3 regions of the Propionibacterium acidifaciens genome follow, and region 2 is predicted to be linked to each of the others. Evidence: predicted binding sites of a transcription regulator. Region 2 holds the regulator's gene; each other region holds the start of a gene.

Evidence for each region. Region 2 encodes HrcA, which represses chaperone genes, less so after heat shock. Its sites were predicted from a motif close to TTGGCACTCGNNNNNNNCGAGTGCCAA; they were not measured.
Region 1: a site for HrcA is predicted at 7,130-7,156, ahead of groES (co-chaperone GroES). Genes of this name have one in related genera too.
Region 3: a site for HrcA is predicted at 4,539-4,565, ahead of groL (chaperonin GroEL). Genes of this name have one in related genera too.

Annotation. Positions count from the first base shown of each region.
Region 1 is NZ_CP033719.1:559,023-569,249, forward strand. Features, by position in the region: gene ald (alanine dehydrogenase) at 1-1,062, shown strand, start outside; gene EGX94_RS02455 (amino acid permease) at 1,079-2,530, shown strand; gene guaB (IMP dehydrogenase) at 3,359-4,894, opposite strand; gene groL (chaperonin GroEL) at 5,087-6,679, opposite strand; gene groES (co-chaperone GroES) at 6,695-6,991, opposite strand; gene EGX94_RS02475 (glycine betaine ABC transporter substrate-binding protein) at 7,329-8,312, opposite strand; gene EGX94_RS02480 (ABC transporter permease) at 8,314-9,054, opposite strand; gene EGX94_RS02485 (ATP-binding cassette domain-containing protein) at 9,048-10,227, opposite strand, start outside.
Region 2 is NZ_CP033719.1:2,773,907-2,784,133, reverse strand. Features, by position in the region: gene EGX94_RS11905 (metallophosphoesterase) at 1-582, shown strand, start outside; gene EGX94_RS11900 (16S rRNA (uracil(1498)-N(3))-methyltransferase) at 626-1,360, opposite strand; gene dnaJ (molecular chaperone DnaJ) at 1,357-2,583, opposite strand; gene hrcA (heat-inducible transcriptional repressor HrcA) at 2,596-3,606, opposite strand; gene EGX94_RS11885 (inositol monophosphatase family protein) at 3,754-4,539, opposite strand; gene EGX94_RS11880 (DUF3097 domain-containing protein) at 4,580-5,458, opposite strand; gene hemW (radical SAM family heme chaperone HemW) at 5,597-6,715, opposite strand; gene lepA (translation elongation factor 4) at 6,781-8,613, opposite strand; gene rpsT (30S ribosomal protein S20) at 9,093-9,353, shown strand; gene holA (DNA polymerase III subunit delta) at 9,422-10,227, opposite strand, start outside.
Region 3 is NZ_CP033719.1:986,738-996,964, forward strand. Features, by position in the region: rRNA gene EGX94_RS04255 (16S ribosomal RNA) at 183-1,702, opposite strand; gene groL (chaperonin GroEL) at 2,777-4,399, opposite strand; gene EGX94_RS04265 (DUF3263 domain-containing protein) at 4,747-5,025, opposite strand; gene manA (mannose-6-phosphate isomerase, class I) at 5,222-6,412, shown strand; tRNA gene EGX94_RS04275 (tRNA-Thr) at 6,533-6,605, shown strand; gene EGX94_RS04280 (MMPL family transporter) at 6,948-9,203, shown strand; gene EGX94_RS04285 (potassium channel family protein) at 9,361-10,227, opposite strand, start outside.

The DNA.
Region 1 (10,227 bases), 860 kb from region 2:
ACGCCCGTCGGAGTGCACGAGTTGACCCGCCGCGGACACGAGGTCTACGTCCAGGCCGGCGCCGGGGCGGGCTCGTCCTTCACGGACGAGGAGTTCACCGCCCAGGGCGCGCGGATCGTCGAGGGCGCCGAGGCGACATGGGCCGCCGGCGAGATGGTGCTCAAGGTGAAGGAACCGATCGAGAGCGAGTACCGCTTCCTGACCTCCGACCAGGTGCTGTTCACCTATCTGCACCTGGCCGCCGACCGCCCGCAGACCGAGGCCCTGCTCGGTGCGGGCACCACCGCCATCGCCTACGAGACCGTCCAGCGCGACGACGGCTCGCTGCCGCTGCTGTCGCCGATGTCAGAGGTCGCCGGCTGCCTGGCCCCGCAGGTCGGTGCGGCTCATCTCATGAAGGCGGCAGGCGGACGAGGCGTCCTCTTCGGCTGCGTCGGCGGCGTCCAGAAGGCCAAGGTCGTCGTCCTCGGCGCCGGCACGGCCGGTCAGAACGCGGCACGGATCGCGCTCGGCATGGGCGCCGACGTCACGATCCTCGACGTCGACCTGCGCAAGCTCCACCGCATCATCTGGGACTTCGACAACCGCATCCAGGGGCTGGCTAGCACCGCGCTGGCGGTTCGCGAGCAGGTGCTCACCGCCGACTTGGTCATCGGCACCGTCCTCATCCCCGGCGCCAAGACGCCCAAGCTCGTCACCGACGACATGGTCGCCGCCATGAAGCCCGGCTCGGTCCTCGTGGACGTCGCCATCGACCAGGGCGGCTGCTTCGAGGACAGCCGCCCGACGACGCACGCCGATCCCACCTTCCCGGTGCACGACTCGGTGTTCTACTGCGTCGCCAACATGCCCGGCGCCGTCCCGAACACCTCCACCCAGGCTCTGGCGAACGCCACCCTCCCCTTTGCGATCCAGCTCGCCGACAAGGGCTGGAAGCAGGCGCTGAGGGACGACCACGCCCTGGCCCTGGGGCTCAACGCGCACGCGGGCAGGCTAGTCTTCGCCGGTGTGGGTGAGGCCCTCGGCATGGAGACCACGCCCCTGGAATCCGTTCTGGTCTGACCCTCAGGAGGGCCTCATGACAGGCAACGAGACGGCGCCCCCGTCCCCGGACGTCCCCGCCGCGAGACCCGGCGGGGACGTCAGAGCGCTCAACAGGGAGCTCTCGAACCGTCACATCCAACTCATCGCCATCGGCGGGGCCATCGGCACCGGTCTGTTCATGGGATCCGGCAAGGCCATCAGCCTTGCCGGGCCCTCCCTGCTGCTGGCCTACCTCATCATCGGGCTCATGCTCTTCTTCGTGATGCGGGCCATGGGCGAGATGTTCCTGCACGACCTGCGCTTCAAGTCGTTCCAGGACTTCTCGCGGGAGATGATCGGCCCATGGGCCGGTTTCTTCACCGGCTGGACCTACTGGGTCCTGTGGGTCGTCACCGCCGCGGCCGAGATGATCGCCATCATCGGTTACTTCGACTTCTGGATCGGGAACCTGAACGTCTCGATGATCTGCACGGCGGCGCTGCTGCTGGCGCTGCTGGGCTCGAACCTTCTGACGGTGAAGCTGTTCGGAGAGCTCGAGTTCTGGTTCGCGCTCATCAAGATCATCGCGATCATCGCGCTGATCCTGGTCGGCGCGTACATGGTGACGACCGGGTTCACCTCGCCGGACGGCACAGTGGCCTCGGTCACCTACCTGTGGAGTCACGGGGGCGTCTTCCCGACCGGCCTGACCGGTTTCCTGGCGGCGTTCCAGCTGGCGATCTTCTCGTTCATCGGAACCGAGTTGATCGGCACGGCGGCGGCGGAGACGGCCGACCCGCACAAGACACTGCCGAAGGCGATCAACGCCATCCCGGTGCGCATCATCATCTTCTACGTCCTGGCGCTGGCCGCCATCATGGCGGTCACGCCCTGGGACAGGGTGAGTCCCGAGATGAGCCCCTTCGTCAACGTGTTCAACCTCGCCGGTCTGGTGGCGGCGGCCAGTGTCATGAATTTCGTGGTGCTGACCTCGGCGTCGTCCAGTTCGAACTCGGGGATCTTCTCCACCTCGCGGATGCTCTACGGTCTGGCCGACACGGGCTACGCCTCGAAACGGTTCGCCAGGCTGTCGGGTCGGCACGTGCCGGCCAACGCGCTGGTGCTGTCCGGGGCGCTCGTCTTCATCGCCTTCCCGGTGCTGAAGATCGGCGGTACGGTGATGCGGGCCTTCCAGCTCATCTCGAGCGTGTCGTCGATCCTCGTGCTGTTCATCTGGTCGCTCATCATGGTGGCCTACATCATGTACCGCAGGAAGTTCCCGCAGGCTCACGCGCAGGCCTCCTTCAGGGTGCCGGGCGCCGTCTTCATGCCGTGGGTCGTGTTGGTGTTCTTCCTCGGCATGATCGCGATCCTGGCGCTCGACGAGGAGACGCGCGTCGCCCTGGTCCTGACGCCGTTGTGGTTCATCGCCCTGGCCGTCGTCTGGCGGCTCCGCTTCGCGGGCCGGCCGGCCGTCGTCAAGACGCCGGCAGCCGCGGCGGACTGATCCGCGAGCGACGGGGGCGCCCCTGCGGTGGGGCGCCCCTCCCGTCGTGGGGCCGTCGCGAACCGAGCCCGTGCTCGCGCGAGGAGCGGTTCGGGACGGCGGTCGTCCGGATGCCGCGCGGACGGCTCCCGCAGATCCGCCGAGGCGAATGGCAGTCGTCGCCGAGGCCCTGAGCGGAGTCCTGCGGGCGCGAGCTCGTCCGGGCCCCGTGTCAAGCCTTGGGTTTTGCGGGGGCTCGTCCGTCCGGTTGCGGTGGTCTGGGGTAGGGGCTGGTTGCCGCCCTTGATGACCTCGAGGCCATGCTCGGTGTCTTGTGGGCGCGCTCGTGCTCGATGGGGGTGAGCATCCCGATCGCGGGGTGGGGCCGTATCGCCTTCTGCGTTCCTCGGGATGAGTCTCAAGCTGAGCGCGTCGCTCAACGAGCGCAGCCCGATCGGGCCGGACATGCCGACCGGGTCGTTGCCCGCCTACGAGTACGGGTTCGCGGCCCAGCCGACCCCCCTCCGCGGGGAGCAGAGGGCCTGTGGCCCGAGTTCCATGGGACTGCGGACCGACCCCCCACCGCGGGGAGCAGAGGCACCCCGGCACCGGGCGTCGTCCCGACCGGGGTCAGCCGCGGCCGCAGCACGGGCGCCATCCCGCCGGACGTCATGCGGACATGGCCCGACGCCATGCGGCGACAACCGACCGGCGCCGCGATCTCCGCCGAATGACAACGAACCACCTGGTCGGCATCGTGCTCCGTCCGCGAGACGATCGTCCCGGGCAGCCCGTCGTCCGTCCGCCCCGCCACTGCCCCTCTCAGGGGCCGACCCCGGGGTGCCCGTCTCAGTCGTGCGAGGAGTAGTTCGGGGCCTCGACGGTCATCTGGATGTCGTGCGGGTGGCTCTCGCGCAGGCCGGCCGAGGTGATGCGCACGAAGCGTCCCCGCTCCTGGAGCTGGTCGATCGTGCGGGCGCCCGAGTAGAACATGGCCTGGTGCACCCCCCCGATGAGCTGGTAGACGACGGCTCCCAGAGGGCCGCGGTAGGGCACCTGGCCCTCGATGCCCTCGGGGACGATCTTGTCGTTGCTCGTGACGTCGGCCTGGAAGTAGCGGTCCTTCGAGTAGCTCATCCTGCGGCCGCGGGTGGCCATGGCGCCGAGGGAGCCCATGCCGCGGTACTCCTTGAACTGCTTGCCGTTGATGAAGACGAGCTCGCCGGGGCTCTCGTCGCAGCCTGCGAGCAGGGAGCCGAGCATGACCGTGTCCGCGCCCGCCACGATGGCCTTGGCGACGTCGCCGGAGTACTGCAGGCCGCCGTCGCCGATGACCGGGACGCCGAAGGGCCGGCAGGCGCAGGCGGCCTCGGCGATGGCCGTGACCTGGGGGACGCCGACACCGGCGACGACGCGGGTCGTGCAGATCGAGCCGGGGCCGACCCCGACCTTGACGGCGTCCGCGCCGGCCTCGCACAGGGCCCCGGCGGCCTCGAAGGTGGCGACGTTGCCGCCGACGACGTCGACGTCCTTCGCGGCCGGCTCGGCCTTGAGGCGGGCGATCATGTCCATCTCGGCCCTGGAGTGGCCGTGCGCGGTGTCGACGACGAGGACGTCGACGCCCTCCTCGACGAGCGCCATGGCGCGCTGGAAGGCGTCGCCGTAGAAGCCGATCGAGGCGCCGACCCGCAGGCGGCCCTGCGGGTCCTTGCTCGCCAGCGGGAACTGGTCGGACTTCACGAAGTCCTTGAGCGTGATGAGGCCCTTGAGCCGGCCGGCGTCGTCGATGAGCGGCAGTTTCTCGATCTTGTTGCGGGCCAGCAGGGCCAGCGCGTCGTCGGAGGCGATGCCCTCGGGCGCCGTGACGAGCGGCATGGGCGTCATCACCTCGCGCACCGGGCGGGCCGAGTCGGTCTCGAAGCGCATGTCGCGGTTCGTGATGATGCCGAGCAGCGTCATGTCCTCGGCGACGACGGGGACGCCGCTGATGTGGAAGGTGGCGCACAGCGCGTCGACGTCGGCGAGGCTCATGTCGGGACCGATGGTGATGGGCTCGACGACCATGCCTGCCTCGGAGCGCTTCACCCGGTCGACCATGGCGGCCTGGTCCTCGACGGACAGATTGCGGTGGATGATGCCCAGACCGCCCTCGCGGGCCATGGCGATGGCCATGGCGGACTCCGTGACGGTGTCCATAGCGGCGGAGATGAGCGGCACGTTGAGGGTGATGCGCCTGGTGACGCGCGAGCTGGTGCTGACCTCGGAGGGGATCACGTCAGTCTCGCGCGGGATGAGGAGGACGTCGTCGAAGGTCAGCGCCAAGGGCGCGATCTCACCGGTCTCCCGCTCCGCCTCGAGCCTGCTGCTCGCCGTCTCCCGTGCCATGTGACACCCTCTCCTCGCTCGACCTCTCCTCGCTCGACGGTGGGACCAAGTCTAGTGAGTCCGGCGCCGGGCGGGCGGACCGCCCCGCGCCCTCGCGCGGTCCTCCCGTCGGGCTCGCGGCTTCGGGCCGGGACGCGCGAGGGCGGCCGGACCGGTGTCCGACCGCCCTCTGCGGTGCGTGGGCTCAGCGGCTCACTTCTTGTCGTCGTCGTCCTCGTCGGGCTTGTTCACCACGAGGGTCTCGGTGGTGAGCAGCAGGCCGGCGATGGAGGCGGCGTTGGCCAGGGCCGAGCGCGTGACCTTCACCGGGTCGATGACGCCCTGGTCGATGAGGTTGCCGTACTCGCCGGTCCGGGCGTTGTAGCCCTCGTTGGCGGCCATGTCGGCGATCCGCGAGACGATGACGTAGCCCTGCTCGCCGCCGTTCTCGGCGATCCAGCGGGTCGGCTCGACGACCGCCCTCTGGACGATCTGGGCGCCGACCTTCTCGTCGCCGGCCAAGCCGAGGCCGTCGACGGACGAGGCGGCGTGGATGAAGGCGGCGCCGCCGCCGGCGACGATGCCCTCCTCGATCGCGGCGCGCGTGGCGGACACGGCGTCCTCGATGCGGTGCTTCTTCTCGTTGAGCTCCACCTCGGTGGCCGCACCGACCTGGATGACGCAGACACCGCCGGCCAGCTTCGCGACGCGCTCGTTGAGCTTCTCGCGATCCCAGTCGGAGTCGGTGCGCTCGATCTCGGCGTGCAGCTGCTTGACGCGGGCCTCGACGGCAGAGGCGTCGCCGCCGCCCTCAACGATGGTCGTCGCGTCCTTCGTCACGACGACGCGGCGGGCGCGGCCGAGGACTTCGAGGCCGACCTCGTTGAGCTTGAGGCCGACGGTCTCGGAGACGACCTGGCCGCCGGTGAGGATCGCGATGTCCTCGAGGATCGCCTTGCGGCGGTCACCGAAGGCCGGGGCCTTGACGGCCACGGAGGTGAAGGTGCCGCGGATCTTGTTCACCACGAGGGTCGACAGCGCCTCACCGTCGACGTCCTCGGCGATGACGACGAGCTGGCCCTTCGCCGCGATGACCTTCTCGAGCAGCGGCAGCAGGTCGTTCATCGAGGAGATCTTGCCGTCGTTGATGAGGATGTAGGGGTTGTCGAGGACAGCCTCCATGCGATCCTGGTCGGTGACGAAGTACGGGGAGATGTAGCCCTTGTCGAACTGCATGCCCTCGGTGAACTCGAGCTCGGTGCCGAGGGTCTGGGACTCCTCGACGGTGATGACGCCGTCCTTGCCCACCTTGTCGAAGGCGTCGGCGATGATCCGGCCGATCTCCTCCTCGCGGGAGCTGATGGTGGCGACATTCGCCATGTCAGCGGTGGTCTGAACCTCGCGGGCCGCCCCCCGCAGCGACTCGGTGATCGCCGCGACGGCCTTCTCGATGCCGCGCTTGAGGCCGACCGGGTTGGTGCCGGAGGCCACGGCGCGCAGACCCTCGTGGACCATGGCCTGGGCGAGCACGGTGGCGGTGGTGGTGCCGTCGCCGGCGATGTCGTTGGTCTTGGTCGCGACCTCCTTGGCGAGCTGGGCGCCGAGGTTCTCGTAGGGGTCGTCGAGCTCGACCTCCTTGGCGACGGTCACGCCGTCGTTGGTGATCGTGGGGGCGCCCCACGACTTGTCGAGGACGACGTAACGGCCCTTGGGGCCGAGCGTCACCTTGACGGTGTTGGCGAGGACGTCGACGCCGCGCTCGAGGGAGCGGCGGGCCTCCTCGTCGAACTGGAGCTGCTTAGCCATGAGTACCGGCCCGCCTTACTTCTCGACGACCGCGAGGATGTCGCGGGCGTTGAGCAGGAGGTAGTCCTCGCCGTTGTACTTGACCTCGGTGCCGCCGTACTTGCTGAAGACGACGACGTCGCCCTCGGAGACGTCCATGGGGACGCGGACGCCCTTGTCGTCCACGCGGCCGGGGCCGGCGGCGATGACCCTGCCCTCCTGCGGCTTCTCCTTGGCGGTGTCGGGGATCACCAGGCCCGAAGCGGTGGTGGTCTCGGCTTCCAGAGGCAGAACGAGGACGCGGTCCTCGAGCGGCTTGATCGTGGTGGCCACGTCAAACCCCTTTCTCACTAGTCAGCGCCTTTCGGCGCGGGTTTCTCGGCTGTGTCGACCAGCGGGACGTCGTCGCGGTGCCATCCCCTGGACTGGCACTCCCCTACCGGGAGCGCCAAGGACCAAGTTATACCCGCTTTAGCACTCGATCAAGCCGAGTGCCAGGGCTCCGGGTCGGAGCACGGGGCGCCACCGATGGCGCTCGGGCTCTGCGGGGGTGGCGGGTTTCCGGGTCTTGATGGGCCAGGGCCCCGCAGTGCGGATTCGTGGATCGTCTCCGGGACCGGGCCCGGGGATGCCGGCATGCATGGGAGGCCCGACAGAGAACACCCACACATCAGCCGTCGGTGATGATGCCCTTGCCGATGAGCCAGTCGCGGGCCACGTCGGCCGGCTCACGGCCGTCCACGTCGACCTGGGCGTTCATGGCGATGAGCTCCTGGTCGGTGAGCAGGGGGGAGACGGCGCCGAACAGCTCGTCGTAGGCGGCCGGGTTCCGGTCGTAGACCTCACGGGGCAGCACGGGTGAGGCGTTGTAGTTCGGCAGGAAGTGCAGGTCGTCGGCGAGAACCGTCAGGTCGAGCGCCTGGATGCGCCCGTCGGTGGTGAAGATCTCGCCGAAGTTGCACACCCCCTCGGCCGTGGCCGAGTAGATGGCGCCGGTGTCCATGACCATGCGCTGCGTCGAGCCGGGGTCGAGGCCGTAGCGCCGGGCCATCGGCTCGAAGCCGTCGTTGCGGTTGGCGAACTCGCTCTCGAGGCAGAAGGTCAGCTCGGAGGGATCGAGGGAGGTCAGCTCGGAGAACTTCGTGACGCCCAGACGCTGCGCGGTGCTCGCGTTCATGGCGAAGCCGTACGTGTTGTTCGCGGGCACCGGGGACAGCCAGACGAGGTTGTTGAGCCTGGCGTCCTCGTCGCGGACGGCCTCGTACTGGGCCTGCGGGTCGGCGATGGGATCGGAGTGGCCGAGGTAGCTGATCCAACCCGTGCCGTTGTACTCCCACATCATCTGTATCTGATCGCTCAGGAGCGCCTGCCGGGTCGACGAGGAGCCGGGGATGCCGGTGAGATCGGACACGTCGGCCCCGGCCGACTCGAGGAGGATGACGGCGATCTTGCCGAGCACGAGCTGCTCGGTGAAGCTCTTGGAGCCCACGGAGATGCTCGTCCCGCTCAGGTCGATGTCGGCCAGATCGCCGGCGAGATGGCCGGAGCGCGTGAAACCGCCGGAGGTGCCGAGCCCGCACGAGGCGAGCAGGAGGCACAGGGCCAGGGCCGGCAGGACGACGAGACGGCGGATTCGGGGAACGGCTCGGGTCATCTCACAGTCCCTTCGGCTCGACGATCAGTTGCAGCACCTGCCCGGCCCACTCCACGAGGAGCGCCAGGAGGGCCACGAGGATGGCGCCGGAGACGAGGATTCGGAAGCGGAACAGGGTGATCCCCGTCTGGATGAGGGCGCCCAGCCCGCCGGCGTTGATGAAGGTGGCGAAGCTGGCCGTGCCCACGAGCAGGACGAGCGCCGTGCGCACGCCGGCCATGATGACCTTCGCGGCCAGGGGCAGCTCGATGCGCATGAGCACGCCCACCGCCGAGATGCCCATGCCGCGCCCGGCCTCGATGAGGCCGCGGTCGACGCCCTGGAGGCCCGTGATGGTGTTCTGGAGCACCGGGAGGAAGGCGTAGATGCTCAGCGCGACGACGGCGGTGGCGGTGCCGAAGCCCATCGCCATGGCCAGGAGCACGACGAGCCCGATGACGGGCGCCGCCTGACCGGCGTTGGCGATCACCAGGACGACCGGCGCCGCCCGCTTGATGCCCGGGCGGGTGAGCAGGATGCCGATGGGGATGGCGGTGACGAGCACGACGACGGTGCAGATGAGCGTGAGCACGATGTGCTGGACGGTCAGCTCGCCGATCGTGCCCCAGGCGAGCTGACGGGACTCGATGTCGTCGAGGTCGGCGGTGCAGCGCCAGAGGAGCCAGCCGGCGAAGATGACGACGACGGCGACGGGGATCCCGAGCAGGAACCTGCGGTCGTCGGCGGAGAGGCGGTTCAGCATGACGGCTCCTGCCCCGCCCCGTCGGGACGGCTCTCCCCCTCGATCTCGCCCGGCCGCTGGGCGCCCTCGGCGGGCGACTCGTCGACCGGCTCGGCGCTGAGCCTTCGCACGAACCGCGTGATCTCGTCGAAGGTGGCCACGCCGAGGAACTCGCCCGCGTGGTCGACGACGAGGGCGCCCTCGTGGAACGAGGTGACGAGCGCGTCGAGGACCGCGTCGAGGGTGGCGTCCTCGTCGAGGAGGATCGGCTGGCGCCCGGGCCTGACCTGCACCCGCTCGCCCCGCAGGGTGTTCGTCCAGTACCAGTCCACCGGGTGGTTCCGCCCGTCGACGACGACGACCTGGTTCGTGCCGCGCTCGCGGGCCTGGGCGAGGACGCGTGCCACGGGGTCCCCGCCGCGGACGAGGACGGCGCTCTCCAGCTCGATCGAGGAGACCCTCTCCAGGGCGAGGCGTCGCAGGGTCGAGCCGCCGCCGGTGAAGTCGGCGACGAAGTCGTCGGCCGGGTTCGTGAGGATCTCGGAGGCCGTGCCGTACTGGGCGATGCGCGCCTGGTCCTGCAGCACGAGGATGCGGTCGCCGAGCTTGATGGCCTCGTCGATGTCGTGGGTGACGCACACGATGGTCTTGTGCAGCTGGGCCTGCACGTCGAGCAGCTCGTCCTGGAGGTGGGTGCGGGTGATCGGGTCGACGGCGCCGAAGGGCTCGTCCATGAGCAGGACGGGCGGGTCGGCGGCCAGGCCCCGGGCGACCCCGACGCGCTGCTGCTGACCGCCGGACAGCTCCTTCGGGTAGCGGTCGCGGTAGGCGGCGGGGTCGAGGCCCACCATCTCGAGGAGCTCGTCGGTGCGACGGGCGATGCGCCTCTTGTTCCAGCCGAGCAGCTTGGGGACGACGGCGACGTTGGCGCCGACCGTCATGTGGGGGAACAGGCTCCCGCCCTGGATGACGTAGCCGATGCGCCGGCGCAGCTCGTCGGCGTCGAGGCTTCGGGTGTCCCGCCCGTCGATGGTGATCGTGCCGCTCGTGGGCTCGATGAGCCGGTTGATCATCTTGAGGCTCGTCGTCTTGCCGCAGCCGGAGACGCCGACGAAGGTGACGATCCTCCCGGCGGGGATGGTGAGGCTGAGATGATCGACGGCTGCCCGCCCCTGCCCGGGGTAGCGCTTCACG
Region 2 (10,227 bases):
ACGGCCTCGGGGCTGCGCATCATCGGCCTGGACACCACCCGCGGCGGGGGCGGCGGCTGGATCACGCCGGCGCAGATGAGCGACTTCCGGTCCCTCCTGTCCGAGGACCACGACCGGCCCACCATCGTCACCGCCCACCACCCCGCGACCAACGATGCGGCCCTGACCTATCCGTCGGGGCCGCAGTTCATGCTGCGCATGCGCGACCGCATGGAGCTCCAGCTCGCCGAGCGGAAGGCCCGCGGGCTGTTCCTGCACCACGCCGGGCACACCCACCGGATGCGCCGCGGCCGCGCCGACGTGCAGGGGGCCAGCGCCGAGTACCTCGAGGTGGCGGCCTGCTCGTCCTACCCGGCCGGCTACGCCCTGCTCCATCTGTACGAGGGCGGCTACCTGGTGAACTTCTGGCGCATCGGCGGCGACGACGCAGCGGCCTGGCAGATGCGCAGCCGCTGGCAGTCGATGGGCCTGGGCCCCCTGTTCACGGTGGGCTCGACGAACGACCGCAACCACGTCGTCCTCAAGGACCTGTCCGGCCTGCGCCCCTCGGGCATGCCCGTACCGCCCGAACTGCGGGTGTGAGAACCCGACGGCCCCGCCCCGACGGCGAACACGACGCCAGGAGTCAACGACCCGCGAGGGCCCGCACCTGGGCGAGCGCGACGACGCCCGCCGTCGAGCTGCGCAGCACCGCGTCCGAGACGAGGACGGGTCGGGCACCGGCTGCGGTGAACGTCCCGAGCTCGTCGGGGGCGATGCCGCCCTCGGGCCCGATGACCACGACGACGCGGCCCGTGGACGGCACCGGCACCTCCGACAGCGGCTGCGCGGATCCCTCGTGGAGGACCAGGGGCAGGTCGGCGCCGGCGAGCAGCTCCGCGACGGAGCCGGTGCCGGCCGCCTCGAGCCGCGGGATGCGCAGACGGCGCGACTGCTTGGCGGCACGGGCGGCTGCGGCGCGCCACCTGGCGAGGCCCTTGTCAACCTTGCCGTCCCAGCGCACGACGCTGCGCGAGGCCTGCCAGGCGACGATGCGGCGGACCCCCAGCTCCGTCATGGCCTCGATGGCGATCTCGGAGCGGTCCCCCTTGGCCAGGCCCTGGACGGCGACGAGCTCCAGGGGCTCGGCGGGGGCCTCGAGCAGTTCGTCGACCGCGACTTCGAGCGAGGACCCCCCGACCGCCGTGACGCGGCCGCGCACGCCGCGGCCCTCGCCGTCGGCCAGCACGACGGACTCGCCGACGCGCAGGCGCCGCACGGCGGCGGCGTGACGGCCCTCGTCGCCCTCGAGGAGGATCGTGGCGCCGGGCCGGGCCGCGGCGACGTCCTCGGGACCGGCCCAGAAGAGCGGATCGGTCATCCGTTGAAGGCCTCGCGCAGCCGGTTGAAGAAGCCCCTGTCGGCGCCGGGCCGCACACCGACCCCGCCATCGCCCTCGCCGCGCAGCTCCGCGAGCCGGGCCAGCAGCTCGCGCTGCTCGTCGCTGAGCCGGGTCGGGGTCTCGACGACGACGGTGACGCCCAGTTCGCCGCGCCGGCCCTTGTCGCGGCCGCGCAGGGCCGGGACGCCGCGGCCCTTGACGACGAGCCGGGTGGCGGCCTGGGTTCCGGCCGGGATCGCGAGCTCGACCGTCGAGTCCTCAGGGGTGGCGCCCTCCAGCTCGGCCTCGAGCGTGGTGATCGGCACGGTGCAGCCGAGGGCGGCGGCCGTCATCGGGATGGTCAGGACCATCTCGAGATTGTCGCCGTCGCGCCGGAAGACCTCGTGCTCGGCCACGAGGACCTCGACGTACAGGTCGCCGGCCGGGCCGCCGCCGGTGCCGACCTCGCCCTGGCCGCGCAGGTGGATGCGGTTGCCGCTGCTCACCCCGGCGGGGATCTTCACCGAGATCTGGCGGCGGGTGCGCACCCTGCCCTGGCCGGAGCACTCCGGGCAGGGGCTCGGAATCGTCGAGCCGTAGCCGTTGCACGTCGGGCAGACGGTGGTGGAGCGGATGTCGCCGAGGAAGGAGCGCTGCACCTGCGTCACCGAGCCGGAGCCGTGGCACTGGACGCAGATGACCGGCTCGGAGCCGGCCGCCGAGCCCTTGCCGGAGCAGGTCGGGCAGACGACGTAGGTGTCGAGGTCGAGCTTGCTCGTCGTGCCGAACGCGGCCTCGGCCAGGCTGAGCCGCACGCGCAGCAGCTGGTCGGAGCCCTGGTGGACGCGCGAGCGAGGGCCGCGGCTCGAGGCGCCCCCGGCGCCGCCGAACATGGCGCCGAGCAGGTCGCCGACGTCGAAGCCGCCGGCGCCGGAGAAGCCGCCGAAACCGCCCATGCCGCCGAAGGGGTCGCCGTAGCCGGCACCGCCGGAGCCGCCGGCGCCGTTGCGCATGGGGTCGCCGCCGCGGTCGAAGACCGCCTTCTTCTGCGGATCGGAGAGCACCTCGTAGGCCTCGTTGACGGCCTTGAACTTCTCCTCGGCGTCCGGATCGTCCGTGACGTCCGGGTGCACCTGCATCGCCTTCTTCCGGTAGGCGCGCTTGATCTGCTCGGCGGTGGCGTCGCGGGGGACGCCGAGGACCTCGTAATAGTCAGTACTCATCGGTGGAGTTGATCAACCTTCTGTCAGGAACTGGCCGACATAGCGGGCGACGGCACGCACGATGGCCATCATGGACGGGTAGTCCATCCGGGTGGGACCGACGATACCCAGGTGCGCCGGCGAATCGGAGGGCCCGTAGCTGCTCGCCACGACGGAGGTCGTCCGGAGCGGGCCGTAGGGGTTCTCCTCGCCGATGCGCACGGCGACGTCACCGGGAAGGTCGGCGGCGGCGGCGCCGAGCAGCTTGAGCAGGACGACCTGCTCCTCGAGGGCCTCGAGCATCGGCTTGACGGTCGTGTCGAACTCGGCGCCGAGGCGCGACAGGTTCGGCACGCCGCCGACCGCGATCCGCGGGGCGGTGTCGGCCGCGAGCATGTCGTCGAGGGCGCCCAGGACATCGCCGGCGACCGACGGCAGGCCGCGCGGGTCGAGGCCGCGCAGCGCCTCGAGGGCCGTCGAGACGGTCCGGGCGCCCACCGCGGAGTTGATGCGCTCGCGCAGCAGGGCCAGGTCGTCCGCCGAGTGCTCGGGGACCAGCAGACTGCGCTGGTGGATGCTGCCGACCGAGGTGATGAGGATCACCATGACCGTCTGGGGGGCCAGGGTGACGAGCTCCACGTGGCGCACGCGCACGGAGCCGACGGCCGGGTACTGCACGAGGGCGACCTGGTGGGTGATCATGGCCAGCAGCCGCACGGTGCGCGTGACGATGTCGTCCAGGTCGACGGCCCCGTCGAGGAAGGTCGAGATGGCGCGGCGCTCGGCCGGCGACAGCGGCTTGACCTGCGCGATCCGGTCGACGAAGAGGCGGTAGCCCTTGTCGGTGGGGATGCGCCCGGCGCTCGTGTGCGGCTGGGTGAGGTAGCCCTCCTCCTCGAGGGCCGCCATGTCGTTGCGCACGGTGGCCGGCGAGACCTTCATGCGGTGGCGCTCGACGAGGGCCTTGGAGCCGACGGGCTCGCGGCTCGAGACGTAGTCGGTGACGACAGCCCTGAGCACGTCGAGCTTGCGATCGTCGATCACCGCTGCCCCCTCTGCTGGATCCGCCGTTCCCCGATCCGCCGACGCCGGCCGGGCCCTCGCGCGCCGGGCTCTGGCACTCTCGGCCATCGAGTGCCAGCATAGCGCGCCGCCCGCCGCCGTCGGGCGCCCGCACCGCCCCGGGACGGGTCAGGAGCGCAGGGTGTACGGCAGCCACAGGGCGCCGACGCGCCGGGCGGTGTCCAGGTCGCGGCTGCTGATGATCGGGGTCTCGGGGCCGCCGGGCGTCCACGGGGAGCCGTCGAGGTGGACGATGCCGCCGCCCATCTCGGTGAGCATGAGGCCGCCCGCCAGGTGGTCCCAGGGTCTGGGGCGGCGGTAGGCGACGAAGTCGAGCAGGCCGGTGACGACCTGCGGGTAGTCGACGCCGGCGCAGTGCGAGGACTCCCGGAGCGGGGCCAGGCGCCCGGCGGCGTCGAAGCCGCGCCACAGGCGCTGCCCGGTGGCGCCGGTCGGGCGCGGATGGGTGGGGCTCGGCGTGACGGGCGCGCCGTTGCGGGTGACTCCCCCGCCGACCGTCGCCTGGTAGCCGAGCCCGTGGCGGGGCTGCCAGATCCATCCGGCGACGGTCCGCGGCCCCCGCATCTCGGCGACCATGACGGCGAAGTCGTCGCTGCCGCGGACGAAGTTGCCGGTTCCGTCGACCGGATCGATGACGAAGCAGTGCTCGGCGGCGCCGATGGCGCCCATGAGGGACGGGTCGGCGTAGCAGCTTTCCTCGCCGACGACGACGGCGCCGGGGAAGGCCCGCCCGAGGAGCCGGATGAACTCCGCCTCGGCCTGGCGGTCGGCGACGGTGACGAAGTCGCCGGGCCCCTTCGTGCCCACGTCGCCGCTGCCGAGCGCGCGGAAGCGCGGCTCGATGATGCGGGCGCTGACGTCCTTGATCAGGTCCATCACGTCGTCGGGGTTCATGCCCTCTCCTGTCCGGTCCCCACCGGTCCCGCGGCCGGCATCAGCCCAGCTCGTCCAGGTGGTCCTGGGTGACGAAGTCGATGAGTCTCTCGACCTCGCGGACGAAGTCGATGTCGAGGTCCTTGTAGGTGCGCACGCGTGCGAGCATCGCCCGCCAGGCCCGGCCGACGTCGGCCTGGTCGATCTGCTCGTAGCGCTTGCCGCGGGGGATGCCCAGGCGCGCCAGCGTGCCCCGCTTCCAGTCCTGGTCGAGCGGCACCTGCGGCCAGGCGGAGAAGCCGAGCAGGTGCGGGTCGATGGTCTGCCAGATGTCGATGAACCGGTGCCCGGTGATCATGACGTGGTCGCCGCGGCCCGCGCGACGCACCTGCGCGGCGATGCGCGACTCCTTGGTGTCGGCGACCAGGTGGTCGATGAGCACGCCGAGGCGACGGCCCGGGCCGGGACGGAACTCGGCGACGATGCCGAGCAGGTCGTCCATGCCGCCCATGTACTCGACGACGACGCCGACGTGACGCAGGTCGGCGCCCCAGATCTTCTCGACGAGCTCGGCGTCGTGGCGGCCCTCGACGTAGATGCGACTGCCGAGCGCCGTCCGGGCGTCCTCGCGCGGGCCGGCGAGCGAGCCGGAGGCGGTGCGGCGGCGGGTGGAGCCGCGGCGCGGGGGAATGCGCAGCGCGACGGGGCGGCCCTCGACGAGGTAGCCGTACTCGCCGACGGGGAAGGTGCGGCGCCGTCCGGCCCGGTCCTCGAGGACGACCAGTCCGTTCTCCCAGCCCACGACCTCGCCGCAGTAGCCGTCGGGGCCGACCTCGATGATGAGCCCGAGCTCCAGGGGCAGGTCGACCGTCCTCGGCCTGTTGCCGCGCCTCCAGTCCCCCGAGAGCACGTCGGCGCCGTAGCGATCCTGACCAGCCATGGTCCCCAGCCTAATGGTCGCGGTCGTCGCTCTCGTCCGGCGGGCGCCCCGCGACCGGTCGGGCGCTCAGCCGACCGCTGGACCGCGGGATCGCAGTCGAGATCTGCCAACCGGAGGCCCCGGCGGCCGGCCGGACGCTCAGCCGAGGATCTCCAGCGTCACGGCGTCGCCGAGCAGCCGCCCCGCCGGGGTGAGGCGCACCTCCCCGCCGGCCGTGGTGACGAGCCCGCGCTCGACCAGGCCGGGCAGCGGGGAGCGCTCGGGGCCGCTCAGCTCGGCCACGTCGAGGCCCTCGCGCAGGCGCAGCCGCAGCATGACCGTCTCCTCGTGGCGGGTCCGCGCGTCGAGGATCTCGTGGCCGGCCCGCGGGCTGGCCCCGGCGGCGAGCATCGTCGCATAACGGCGCGGGTGCTTCACGTTCCACCAGCGCGCCGATCCGAGGTGGCTGTGCGCGCCGGGGCCGATCCCCCACCAGTCACCGCCGCGCCAGTAGGCGAGGTTGTGGACGGCCTCGCGCCCCGGACGGGCCCAGTTGCTGATCTCGTAGTTGGACAGCCCGGCGCTCCCCAGCAGTTCCTCGGCGAGCAGGTACTCGTCGGCCTCGAGGTCCTCGTCGGGCTCGGGCAGCTCGCTGCGGGCGATGCGCCGGGCCATGGCGGTTCCGGGCTCGACGATGAGGCCGTAGGCGCTGACGTGCTCGGGCTCGGCGCCCAGGGCGGTCTCGAGCGAGACCCGCCACTGGTCCAGCGTCTCGCCCGGCGCGCCGTAGATGAGGTCGAGCGAGACGTTGTCGAAGCCCGCCCGGTGGGCCCAGCGCGCCGCCTGCACCGCGCGGCCCGGGCGGTGGCGCCGTTCGAGGGTGGCGAGCACCCGCTCGTCGCCGGACTGCATGCCCAGGCTGAGCCGGTTGAAGCCCGCCGCCCGCAGGTTCGCCAGGCGACGCTCGTCGAGGGTCTCGGGGTTGGCCTCGATGGTGATCTCGGCGCCCGGGACGAGGGCGAAGGAGCGGTGCAGGTGCTCCAGCAAGCCGGCGAGCTCGTCATCGGTGGCCATCGTCGGGGTGCCGCCGCCGAGGAAGACGCTCGTGAGGGCCCGGCCGTCGCCGGCCAGCGCCCGTGCGGCCAGGTCGATCTCGCGGCGGGCGGCCCGCGCGTAGTCACCCGTCGACATGCCGGGCAGCTGGGCGGGCGTGTAGGTGTTGAAGTCGCAGTAGCCGCAGCGCGCCGCGCAGAAGGGCACGTGGACGTAGCACGACAGCGTCCGCCCGGGCGTCGTGACGAGGGCGCCCGGTTCGGCGGCCGCGGCGGGGCCGGCCGGCGGCACTACGCCCTCTTCCCGGCGGCGTCGACGGCGGTGAGGGCGGCGACGAAGGCCTCCTGCGGCACCTCGACGCGACCGACCATCTTCATGCGCTTCTTGCCCTGCTTCTGCTTCTCGAGCAGCTTGCGCTTGCGGGTGATGTCGCCGCCGTAGCACTTCGCCAGGACGTCCTTCCGGACCGCGCGGATGGTCTCGCGGGCGATGACGCGGGTGCCGACGGCTGCCTGGACGGGCACCTCGAACTGCTGACGGGGGATGAGTCTGCGCAGCCTGCCCGTCATCTCGACCCCGTAGTCGAAGGCCTTGTCGCGGTGGACGATCGCGCTGAAGGCGTCGACCGGTTCGCCGTTGAGCAGGATGTCGACCTTGACCATGTCGGCGCTCTGCTCGCCGGCCTCCTCGCAGTCGAGGCTGGCGTAGCCCTTCGTCCGGGACTTGAGGGCGTCGAAGAAGTCGAAGACGATCTCGCCGAGCGGCAGCGTGTAGCGCATCTCGACGCGGTCCTCGGACAGGTAGTCGACGCCGTCCTGGGTGCCGCGGCGGCTCTGGCACAGCTCCATGACGGGGCCGATGAACTCGGCCGGGCACAGGATCGTGGCGCGCACGACCGGCTCATGGACGGATTCGACCCTCCCGTCGGGGAACTCGGAGGGGTTCTGCACCCGGTGCTCCGTGCCGTCCTCCATGACGACGCGGTAGTCGACGCTCGGGGCCGTGCTGATGAGGTCGAGGCCGAACTCGCGTTCGAGGCGCTCCTGGATGATCTCCATGTGGAGCAGCCCGAGGAAGCCTGCGCGGAAGCCGAAGCCCAGGGCGCTGGAGGTCTCGGGCTCGAAGGTCAGGGAGGCGTCGTTGAGCTGGAGCTTCTCGAGGGCCTCGCGCAGCTCGGGGAAGTCGCTCGCGTCGATCGGGTAGAGGCCCGCGAAGACCATCGGCTTCGGGTCCTTGTACCCGGCCAGCGGCTCCGCGGCGGGCCGCGGGGCCAGGGTGATGGTGTCGCCGACGCGCGACTGGCGCACGTCCTTCACCCCGGTGATGAGATAGCCGACCTCGCCGACCGACAGCCCCTCGGAGGGGGCCGGCTCGGGCGCGTGGACGCCGATCTCGAGCACCTCGTGGGTGGCGCCGGTCGACATCATGCGGATGCGGTCGCGATGGCTCAGGCGGCCGTCGACGACGCGCACGTAGGTGACGACGCCGCGGTAGACGTCGTAGACGGAGTCGAAGATGAGTGCCCTGGCCCGTCCGTCGGCGTCGCCGACCGGCGCGGGGACCTGTTCGACGATTGCGTCGAGCAGCTCGGGGACGCCCTCGCCGGTCTTGGCCGAGACGCGCAGGACGTCGGAGGGCTCGCAGCCGATGATGCCGGCGAGCTCCGCGGCGAACTTGTCGGGCTGGGCGCCGGGGAGGTCGATCTTGTTGAGCACCGGGATGATCGTCAGATCGGCCTCGAGCGCCAGGTAGAGGTTCGCGAGGGTCTGGGCCTCGATGCCCTGGGCCGCGTCGACGAGCAGCACGGCGCCCTCGCAGGCCTCGAGCGAGCGGCTCACCTCGTAGGTGAAGTCGACGTGGCCGGGGGTGTCGATCATGTTGAGGACGTGCTCCCGGCCCCCGACGATCCAGGGCATGCGCACCGCCTGCGACTTGATGGTGATGCCGCGCTCGCGCTCGATGTCCATCCTGTCGAGGTACTGGGCGCGCATCTCGCGCTCGTCGACGATGCCGGTCAGCTGGAGCATGCGGTCGGCCAGCGTCGACTTGCCGTGGTCGATGTGCGCGATGATGCTGAAATTGCGGATGATGGCCGGATCGGTGGCTCCGGGCTGGACGGTCAAATCTCGTCGACTCCTCGATCGATCGTGCGCCGCCCGTGGGGCCGCCGTGGACGACGCGTTCTGGCCGGCGGCCGGGCCGCGGGCGAACCCATTGTCGCACGGCCGCGAAACGCGCCCGGCCCGCGCGGGGCCGTGTGATCGGCCATGCCGATCCTGCCCTGCGGATGCGCATCGGTCCGGCCCGCGCTGGGCCGTGCGATCGCGCGGAGGATCGACGCACGGGTCGACAACGCGTCCGGCCCGCGCGGGACCTCGGGGCGATCCACGGGGCCATCGCCGCCCCGCCGGCGCGTCCGGTCCGTACGGGGCCGGGCGGGTGCGCCGGCTCGCCCGGGCCCGGGCGCCCGCGCGTGGTTTGAGGCGGCATGCGTTCGGGTGATAGAATTTCTCGCTGTGTCTGTGCGCCGTCCGCGCGACAACGCCGGATCGTGCTCACGCGACACGAATCACCCAGTACCGGCACCAGAGGTTGAGGACACGTGGCAAACATCAAGTCGCAGAAGAAGCGCATCAAGACCAATGAGAAGGCCCGTCGGCGCAACAGGGCGGTGAAGTCCGCCCTGCGCACGCACGTGCGTCACTTCCGCGAGGCCGCAGCCGCAGGCGACAGGGAGAAGGCACTCGAGCTGGCGAAGGTCGCCAACCGCGCCCTCGACAAGGCGGCGTCCGCCGGCGTCATCCACGCCAACCAGGCGGCCAACCGCAAATCGGCCATCTCCCTGAGGGCCGACTCCCTCTGATCCTCATCCGAGTCCGCCGCGCCCGCACCGGGCCGGGGACTGACTCCCCGCAGCAAGCGCCCCGATCCTCACTGGGTGGTCGGGGCGCTTGCGCGCGCCCTGGACCGGCCGGCCGAGCGGGCACGGTCGACGGCCAGGAGCAGCTGCTCCAGGGCGAAGTGCGGATCGGTGGCGGCCCCCTTGACGGCGGCGTCCGCGGCGGCGACGGCGACGAGCGCCCGGGCGACACCGCCGGGCTGCCAGCCCCGCGCCTGGGCGCGCAGCGTCTTGACCTTCCACGGGCCGACGCCGCAGATCTCGGCCATCTGGTTGTCGCGCAAGCGCTCGCCCTGGGCGCCGAGGTAAAGGCCGAGGGCGCGCAGATCGGCGGCGAAGGCGGCGGTGACGGCCGCCGGGTGGACGCCGCACGACAGGGCCCAGCGCAGTTTCTCGAGGGCCTGGCCGGGGCGTCCGGCGAGCGCATCGGCGCTCACCGCGTAGCCGGTGACGTCGACGCGGCCCGCGAAGTAGCGGTTGACGACATCGACGGTGAGCCGCTCGCCCCGCCAGTCGGACGCGAGCTGCCCGACGGCGCCCGCCAGGGCGCGAAGGTCCTTGCCGACGGCCTCGACGAGCCCCTGGGCGGCCCGGCCGTCGATGCTCATGCCCTGCTCGCGGGCCTCCCCGGCAACGAAGTCGGTGAGCTCCCAGGCCTTGAGGGGCTCGGCGGCGATCCGGGCGACCCCGGCCTTGCGGAGCCTGGTGAGCAGCCCGCGGCCCTTCGTGCCGCCGGTGTGCTCGGCGACGACGCAGACCGTCTCGCTCGGGGTGGCGGCGAACTCGACGAGCCTGGCCCCCAGTCCGTCGTCGGCGCTGCCCAGGTCGTGGATGACGA
Region 3 (10,227 bases), 1.3 Mb from region 2:
CCCGACACACGACCGCCGACGAAGAAGCCACCGCACGGCCGCTCCCTCACAACCCAACAGCGTGCCCCCAGCCAGCCCTCCACAAAAAAACAAGCCCGACCCGCACCACCGGCACGAGCCGGCGCACGGGCCCCGCACCCACCAGGAAACCCCAGCAGACACGAGAAGACAGGCATCCTTAGAAAGGAGGTGATCCAGCCGCACCTTCCGGTACGGCTACCTTGTTACGACTTAGTCCTAATCACCAGTCCCACCTTCGACGGCTCCCCCCACAAGGGACAGGCCACCGGCTTCGGGTGTTACCGACTTTCATGACTTGACGGGCGGTGTGTACAAGCCCCGGGAACGTATTCACCGCAGCGTTGCTGATCTGCGATTACTAGCGACTCCGACTTCATGGGGTCGAGTTGCAGACCCCAATCCGAACTGAGACCGGCTTTCCGAGATTCGCTCACCCTCACAGGCTCGCAACTCTTTGTACCGGCCATTGTAGCATGCGTGAAGCCCTGGACATGAGGGGCATGATGACTTGACCTCATCCCCACCTTCCTCCGAGTTGACCCCGGCGGTCTCCAACGAGTCCCCAGCCGAACTGCTGGCAACATTGGACGAGGGTTGCGCTCGTTGCGGGACTTAACCCAACATCTCACGACACGAGCTGACGACAGCCATGCACCACCTGTGAACCGGCCGAAAAGGCACGCCCATCTCTGAGTGCTTCCAGTACATGTCAAACCCAGGTAAGGTTCTTCGCGTTGCATCGAATTAATCCGCATGCTCCGCCGCTTGTGCGGGGCCCCGTCAATTCCTTTGAGTTTTAGCCTTGCGGCCGTACTCCCCAGGCGGGGTACTTAATGCGTTGGCTACGGCACGGATCACGTGGAATGCGACCCACACCTAGTACCCACCGTTTACAGCGTGGACTACCAGGGTATCTAAGCCTGTTTGCTCCCCACGCTTTCGCTTCTCAGCGTCAGGAAAGGTCCAGAGAACCGCCTTCGCCACCGGTGTTCTTCCCGATATCTGCGCATTCCACCGCTCCACCGGGAGTTCCATTCTCCCCTACCTTCCTCAAGTCAACCCGTATCGACAGCAAGCCCGAGGTTGAGCCCCGGGATTTCACTATCGACGCGATCAACCGCCTACAAGCTCTTTACGCCCAATAATTCCGGACAACGCTCGCACCCTACGTATCACCGCGGCTGCTGGCACGTAGTTGGCCGGTGCTTCTTCCCCCACTACCGTCACTCGCGCTTCGTCATGGGTGAAAGCGGTTTACAACCCGAAGGCCGTCATCCCGCACGCGGCGTTGCTGCATCAGGCTTCCGCCCATTGTGCAATATTCCCCACTGCTGCCTCCCGCAGGAGTCTGGGCCGTATCTCAGTCCCAATGTGGCCGGTCGCCCTCTCAGGCCGGCTACCCGTCAAGGCCTTGGTGGGCCACTACCCCACCAACAAGCTGATAGGCCGCGAGACGATCCCTGACCGCAAAAAGCTTTCCAACAACCCGGATGCCCGGGAAACTGAATATTCGGGATTACCACCTGTTTCCAAGTGCTATACCAAAGTCAAGGGCACGTTCCTCACGTGTTACTCACCCGTTCGCCACTCGTGTACGCCCGAAAGCGCCTTACCGTTCGACTTGCATGTGTTAAGCACGCCGCCAGCGTTCGTCCTGAGCCAGGATCAAACTCTCCGTAAAAACCACCGGACCAGACCCACGAAGAACCCGGCCCGACAAAAACAACAAGAGAACAACCCCGACCCCATCCAGAAAAACGGACAGGACAGAAAAGTCCACTCAAAGAAAAACCATGCCGGCCCACAACAGGCCAACACAGAAAACACTGACTGAAAAACACGCTGTTGAGTTATCAAGAAACAACCGCACAACACAACCAGAACCACACAAGCCCCAGCCACGCACACGGCCCGAACAACCCACCAAAAAGCAGGCCACCCGAATCCCCACTTCACACCACCGCGAAACGGTGACTCGAGCAAGTCTAGTCGATCTCCCCTCAGGATCAAAACCGCTCTCCGGCTCCTCGGGAGGAACGGGAGGTGCGCCTCACGGCGATTCCCCGTCGACCGCTTGTTCTCTTGTCACCGCCGACAGGCGGCTCGACTACTGTAGACCCGGTCCGATCCGGAGTCAAAACCGGATCCTCTCCGCGTCCGAGGGCCGAACCGGCGTCAAGCCCCCTCGTCGAGAACGATGGGGCCCGTTTCCGACGGCCCTCTTCAGGTGTCAGCCGCCGTGCGGCAGCTCGAGGAACACTACCCCCGTCGACCTGGACGCGCAAATCGGGTGGCCCTGCGGCGACGGGACCGCCCGGCGGAGCGGCCGACGAAGGCGGTCGTGCCCCTTCTCCAGCGACCGGACGGGACCGATCGGACGGACACGCGCGCCACGACGGCGACTCGGACGGGGCCCGTCCGTTCTCGGCCGGAACCGGACGGTGCCCCACGAGGAACGGCCACGGCGGCATCCGGCGGGGCCCGAGGGGAACCGCGGAAGCGGGCGGCCCCGGGAGCGACGGTCCACGAACGGGCAGCGCCCCCGGAGTCCGAGCGAGCGGTCCGGTCGGGGCCCCGGGCCCCGACGAGCACGACCGCTCCCCGGCAACACACGGAGGGCCCGGGACGAGCGAGCGCGGCCCCGACGGAACGGGCCCCGACGAAGAGGATGAGAAGGGTGAGGGGCCGGCCTTCCGGCCGGCCCCTCACCCGGGACCATCGTCCGGGGCGCCGTCGCGGGCCCCGGACGAGGATCTCAGTACATGCCGCCCATGCCGTCGTCACCGGCCGGAGCAGCGGGCTTCGGCTCGGGCTTGATGGCGATGACGGCCTCGGTCGTCAGGAAGAGCCCCGCGATGGAGGCGGCGTTCTGGAGGGCGGAGCGCGTCACCTTGGCGGGATCGATGATACCGGCGGCGACCATGTCGACGTACTCGTCGGTGGCGGCGTCCAGGCCCTGACCCTTGGGCAGGCCCTTGACCTTCTCCGCCACGACGCCGCCCTCGAGGCCGGCGTTCACCGCGATCTGCTTCAGCGGGGCCTCGGCTGCGGTGAAGACGATCTGGGCGCCGATCATCTCGTCGCTCGTCAGGTCGGCGGGCAGCTCGGCAGCGGCGGCGCCCTGGATGAGGGCCACACCGCCACCGGGAAGGATGCCCTCCTCGACGGCGGCCTTGGCGTTGCGCACGGCGTCCTCGATGCGGTGCTTGAGCTCGGAGGCCTCGACCTCGGTGGCGGCGCCGACCTTGATGACGGCCACACCGCCGGCGAGCTTCGCCAAGCGCTCCTGGAGCTTCTCGCGGTCGTAGTCGGAGTCGGAGTTCTCGATCTCGGTGCGGATCTGCTTGATGCGGCCCTGGATCTGGTCCTTGTCACCGGCGCCGTCGACGATGGTCGTGGCGTCCTTCGTGACGGAGACCGAGCGGGCGCGCCCGAGCATCTCGATCGGCAGGGTGTCGAGCGAGAGGCCGACGGTGTCGGAGACGACCTGGCCGCCGGTGAGGGTGGCGATGTCGCCGAGCATGGCCTTGCGGCGGTCGCCGAAGGCCGGCGCCTTGACGGCGACGGACTTGAAGGTGCCGCGGATCTTGTTGACGACCAGCCCGGCGAGGGCCTCGCCGTCGACGTCCTCGGCGATCACCAGGAGCGGCTTGCCGGTCTGCTGGACCTTCTCGAGGATGGGCAGCAGGTCCTTCAGCGAGGAGACCTTCCCGTCGACGATGAGCACGTAAGGATCGTCCAGGACGGCCTCCATGCGCTCGGCGTCGGTGACGAAGTAGGGGCTGATGTAGCCCTTGTCGAAGTTCATGCCCTCGGTGAGCTCGAGCTCGAGGCCGAAGGTGTTGGAGTCCTCGACGGTGATGACGCCTTCCTTGCCGACCTTGTCCATGGCCTCGGCGATCTGGTCGCCGACGGCGGGATCACCGGCGGAGATGGAGGCGGTCTGGGCGATCTGGTCGCGCGTCTCGACGTCGATGGCCAGCTTGCTCAGCTCGGCGCTGATGGCCTCGGTGGCCTTCTCGATGCCCCGCTTGAGCTCGATCGGGTTGGCGCCGGCGGTGACGTTGCGCAGCCCCTCGCGGACCATGGCCTGGGCGATGACGGTGGCGGTGGTGGTGCCGTCGCCGGCGACGTCATCGGTCTTCTTGGCGACCTCCTTCACCAGCTCGGCGCCGATCTTCTCGTAGGGATCGGCGAGCTCGATCTCCTTGGCGATGGAGACGCCGTCGTTCGTGATCGTGGGAGCGCCCCAGGCCTTCTCGAGGACGACGTTGCGCCCCTTGGGGCCGAGCGTCACCTTGACCGCATCGGCCAGGGTGTCCATGCCCGACTCGAGGCCGCGACGGGCCTCGCTGTCGAATTCAATAAGCTTTGCCATGTTCGGTGGGAATCCTCCCGCGCCGGTCGCCCGGCGCTTCGTTGTCCGCGCCGGCGAGCCAGCGCTTCATTGTCAGTGTGAGGCGGATCGACGATGCCCGCGACGGACGGCTCTTGCGAGCCTCACCCCCGATCCCCGAGTGGCACTCAGCCACACCGAGTGCTAAGCACATTCTTAGCACTCGAACCCATGGAGTGCAAAAGTCTTTCATCACCGGGCTGAGCGGTTCCGGCTCAACCCGTGACGCCCCTCGGCGGCCAGTGCCGCGGGATGGACCGCGCGGGGTCGCGGACGCACCCGCCCACTGCCGCGAGGACGGGCGGGGCCGGGCGGGCCGACCCGCTTGGTCAGCGGGCCAGGCGGTGGGCCGAGCGCTCGCGGTGCCGCTGCTCACGCAGGCGGCGCAGGCGCTTGACGAGCAGGGGGTCGTGCTCGAGGGCCTCGGGGCGGTCGATGAGCGCGTTGAGGATCTGGTAGTAGCGCGCCGCCGACAGGTCGAAGCGGTCACGGATCTCCTGCTCCTTGGAGGAGCGGGCCGTCCACCAGGACTTCTCGAAGTCGAGGATGGCGGCATCGCGCCCGGACAGGACGCCCGACTCACTCTTCTCGTGCACCAGCTGGGACATGCCCCGATCCTATCCCATGGAATGACACCGATGTCATTCGTGGTCTGCCCGGGTAATGCCCTTGCCGAGCCCCGTTCCCATGGCGGCGGGCCCGGGTCCGTGACACGATGGATCCGATCGTGCCCGGCACGACGACCCCGGAGTCGGTCGGTCCGTGCGCACCACACCTATGCGGGAGAGAGTGAAGAGGACACCCATGCAACCACTGACGGGCACCGTGAAGAACTATGCCTGGGGCTCTCCCGACGCCATACCGGCCATCCTCGGCACCGAGGCCGACGGGACGCCGCAGGCCGAGTACTGGCTCGGCGCCCACCGGGGAGGGCCGGCGGCCATCGGCGGCACGACCCTGGACCGCCTCGTGATCTCCCGCCCCGGAATCCTCGGGGAGGCCGAGCAGCGCTTCGACGGGCAGTTCCCCTATCTCCTCAAGATCCTCGCAGCCGCCCAGCCTCTGAGTCTGCAGGCCCATCCCTCGGGCGACCAGGCCAGGACCGGCTTCGAGTCCGAGCAGGCCCGGGGCGTCCCCCTCGACGACCCCACGCGCACCTACAAGGACACCTGGCCCAAACCCGAGATGCTCGTCGCCCTCGGTCCCTTCGAGGCCCTGTGGGGCTTCCGCGACCCGCTGCGCACCGCCGAGCTCTTCGACGCGCTCGAACCGCGCGAGTCCCTCGAGCCGCTCATCGGCCCCCTGCGTCACAGGGGCGCCGAGGCCGGCCTGGCGGAAGTCTTCCTGGAGTGCCTGTGCCCCGACGAGGTGCACCGGGCGATGATCAACGGCGTGCTCAGCGCGGCGCTCGATCACGCCGAGGACCGCGACGAGGTGGGCGGGTTCGCGCGCCTGGCCCTCACCCTCGACGAGTTCTACCCCAGCGACCCGACGATCCTGGCGGCGCTCCTGCTCAACCACGTGCACCTGAGCAAGGGCCAGGGCCTGCACGTACCGGCCGGCGTCCTCCACGCGTACCTGAGCGGCACCGGGATCGAGATCATGGCGAGCTCCGACAACGTCGTGCGCGGCGGCCTGACGCCGAAGCACATCGACGTGGACGCGCTCGTCTCGCTGCTGCACTTCGCGCCGAGCGAGCCCGACATCATCACGCCCTCGCCCGTCGGGGCGGGCGTGTGCCACTACCCCACCGCCGAGCCCGAGTTCTCGCTGTGGCGCGTCGAGCTGGTGCCCGACCGTCCGGCGGTGCTGCCCGGCGACGGGCGCGCGCGGATCCTGCTCGTCATCGAGGGGCACGTCACGATCCTCGACGAGCAGGGCGCCGAGCTCGGCGGGATCAGGCAGGGCGAATCGGTCTTCTTCGAGGCCTCCGAGCGGGCCGTGCTGCGCGGCAACTGCCTGGCCTTCCTCGCCGCCTCCGGCGACCTCGGCTGAGCATCCGGCCGGCGTCGACTGGCCGTCCCCGCCCCCGGGACGGCACAATGGTCCTGCTCGTGCGGCGGCCCCGCTGTCGGCGCCGCCGCACGAGCACGCCGGGCCCGAGGGCCCGGCACCGCCTCCGTAGCTCAGCGGCCAGAGCATTCGCCTTGTAAGCGAAGGGTCGAGGGTTCGACTCCCTCCGGGGGCTCCCCCCTCCGGCCCCGCCATGACGTCCGGGCGCGCGGAACTCCCCGCGGCAAGGATGGGTCTGGTCCTCGTCGGCCAAGTGACGTCCGGGGCACGGATTCCCACTGTGGGCACTCGTGCCGTGGCCCGGTCGGATCGGTGACGCCCGGGGACGCGCGGACTCCCCGGCTTCCGAGCTCCCCGGCGCCGGCGCGTTCCAACGGGGCCGTCCTGGCGGACTCCCCCGCATCGAGCCGGCCCGCCGAAGACCAAGTGACCAGAGGAACCGGGAAGGGGCTCCCCCGCGCGCCCGAGCCGACCCCGGTCCGGTCGGCGGCCGCTGCCATAATGCATGGCAAAACTCTTGGCGAACGAGACACAGGGAGCCCTCATGTTCACCCGCATCGGCCTCGCCGTATCCCGGCACCCGGTGGTCGTCCTCGCCGTCTGGGCACTGCTCCTCACCGTCATGACCGGGCTCGCGTTCCAGGGTCTGGGCGCCGGCGGTCTCTTCGAGAGGCTGGCGAGCGCGGAGGCCACCACCCCGGACACCGACTCCCACGTCGTGTACTCGATGACCCGTACGGACGGGGAGGGCGGGGAGAGCATCACCGTCGTCGTGAGCGGGGTCGACGTGGCGGGCGACCCGGCGAGCGCCGCGGCGGCGGCCTCGGCGGTCCGCGGCGAACTGGCCGGCCTCGACGGCGTCGCATCCGTGACGGACGCCTTCACGATGCCCGACCCCACCTCCCAGCAGGCCCGGGCGCTGCTGTCCGCCGACGGCGACGGCTTCGTCGAGCTCGTCGAGCTCGACGAAGGGCTCGACGACCGCGCCTCGCAGACCGCCAACGACCGGGTGGCCGAGACCGCCCGCGACGCCTGCCTCGACGCGCTGCGCGCCCACGACGCCGGCGCGGACGCGCACGCCGTGTCGGCCACGCTGATCTCCGACTCCATCACCGGGCTCGTGGAGAAGGACCTGGTGCGCGGCGAGTCGGTGAGCCTGCCGGTGGCGCTCGTCCTGCTGGTGATCGTCTTCGGCGGCCTTCTGGCGGCGGGACTGCCGCTGATCGGGGCGATCGTCTCGATCCTGGTCGGCATGGGCGCGCTGTGGTGCCTCACCTTCGTCCTCGACATCAACTCGTTCACCCTCAACGTCATCTCGATCATCGGCCTGGCCCTGTCGATCGACTACGGCCTGCTGCTCGTGAGCCGCTACCGCGAGGAGATGGCCGCCCGGCTCGCCGGGGCCGAGCCGCCGCGGGGCGCCGTCATGGGCGGGCTCGTCCGGCAGGTCGTCGTGCGCACGGTCGCCACCGCGGGGCGCACCGTCTCGTTCTCGGCGCTCACCATCGCCTGCTCGATCGCCGGCCTGTTCGTCATGCGCTCCCCCGTGCTGAGGACGATCGCCGCCGGCGCGGTCGTCGTCACCCTGCTCGCCGTGACGTGCACACTCACGCTCGTGCCGGCCGTCATCACCCTGCTGGGCCGTCGGCTCGTGCGGCCCAGCGCGCTGAGCAGGGTACCGGGCGTGCGACGCGTGCTCGCCGCCGTGGGCGACTCCTCCTCGGACGACGGAGTCTTCAGCCGCCTGTCGCGCCGGGTCGTGGCGCACCCGTGGGCCGTCATGGTCGTCATCGTGGCGCTGCTGGCCCTCATGGCCACGCCCGTCGGCTCACTGCGCGTGCGCAGCAACTTCACCGAGTACATGCCCGCGAACTCCTCCGTGCGCACCGGCTACGACATCGTGCAGGACGACTACCCGGCGCTGGCCACCCCGACGATCAGCATCGTCGCCCAGACCGACACGACCGGAGCGGCCGGACTCGTCTCCGACATCCGGGCCATGGACGACGTCACCCATGTGACGGCCGCGCCGCTGCCCGGCCACGAGGACATGACGCTCATCAGCGTCCTCATGGACGTCGACGACCCGGTCGGCCAGCAGGCCGTCGACGCCGTCGACCGGATCCGCGCGATGACCGCCGACCACCCGTTCTGGGTGGGCGGGGCGGCGGCCCAGCAGACCGACTTCATCGACTCGATCGAGCAGGGGGCGCCCTGGGCGGCGCTCATCATCGTCGTGGCGGTCCTCGTCCTGCTGTTCTGCATGACCGGCTCGCTCGTCGTCCCCCTCAAGGCGCTCGTCATCAACGGCTTCTCCCTCGTCGCCTCGCTCGGCGCCACGGCCTGGCTCTTCGAGGGCGGGCACCTCGGACTGCCGAGGACCTCGGGACTTGAGACCTTCATCGTGGCCTGCCTGGCCGCCTTCGGCTTCGGCCTGGCGATGGACTACGAGGTCTTCCTGCTGGCCCGCATCAGCGAGTACTGGCGGGCCGGGTACGACAACGACGAGGCCGTGGCCCGCGGGCTGCAGCGCTCGGGCCGCATCATCACCTCGGCCGCCGCGATCATCATCGCCGTCTTCCTCGGCTTCGTCTCGGGCGAGATGATCGCCATCAAGCAGATCGGCGTGGGCCTGGCCATCATGGTCGCCGCCGATGCGACGCTCGTGCGGCTGCTGCTCGTGCCGGCGACGATGACCGTGCTCGGCCAGTGGAACTGGTGGGCGCCGAAACCGCTGGCCGGGCTGTACGCGTACCTCGGTCGGCAGGGGTGAGCGATCAGCCGGATGATCGGCGATGACCGGCCCTCCCGTCCCCCGGGAGGGCCGGTGACGGCCCGGCCGCCTCCGGGGCCCCGGAGCTCGCAAGGCCGAGATCAGGCGGGTCCACGTCGGCGCGGGGCCCGCGCCTGAGGGGCTCGTCAGGCCCTGCTCAGCGCCCGGCGAGCCGGCTGGCCCAGCGCCACAGGGCGCCCCCATTGCCCTCCTGCCCGGTCTGCACATAACTCAACGCATTCGGGTTGCGCAGCACGGACTCGACGTCACGGCGGCCGCGGTCCGAGCCGGCGATGAGCAGCCGGTCGCCGAGGGCCAGCTCGTGCTCGGGCCCGGGGCGGTCGATCGTCCGGTTGCCGCGGCGGGCCATGAGGACGACGGCCTCGCTGCGCCAGCCGCGCGAGCTCGGGTCGGTGAGCAGCTGGCCCACCGTGACCGGGCCCCCCTGCTTGAGCACCGCGCAGACCGCCTCGGCCCCGTTGCGGCGCAGCACGACGTCCCACAGCTCGGGGATGCGCCCACGTCCGTAACGGGCCAGACGGTCGCACAGCAGCTTGCACTCCTTCTCGGAGTACTGGCTGATGCGTCTGAGGTACTGACCGAGCAGGGGCGTCGTGATGCGAGCCAGGAACTCCTGGGCGACGATGTGGCTCGGCACCATGCACAGGTCATCGGTGAAGGTGTCGAACAGGGGCGCGTTGGCCGTCTGGTTCTGGCGCGTGACGACGAAGATCCCGGGGTTCAGGTCGCGCGCCGTGACGGCGATGGCGAGGTTCTTCGTGTCGGAGGCGTTGCCGGCGACGATGCCGTCGGCCTCCTTGACGCCGGCGGCCAGCAGGGACTCGGAGTCGATGCCGGAGCCCCGCACGTCCACGCCGCCCTCGTCGTAGTGGGCGACGTCGATGACCGTCACGTCGATCCCGGCGCCGCGCAGCTCGTCGACGACGGCGTGGCCGAAGCGCCCGAAGCCGCACATGATCCACTTGCCGCGCGGCGGCTGGTGGGGCTCGGGCATCGACTCCCC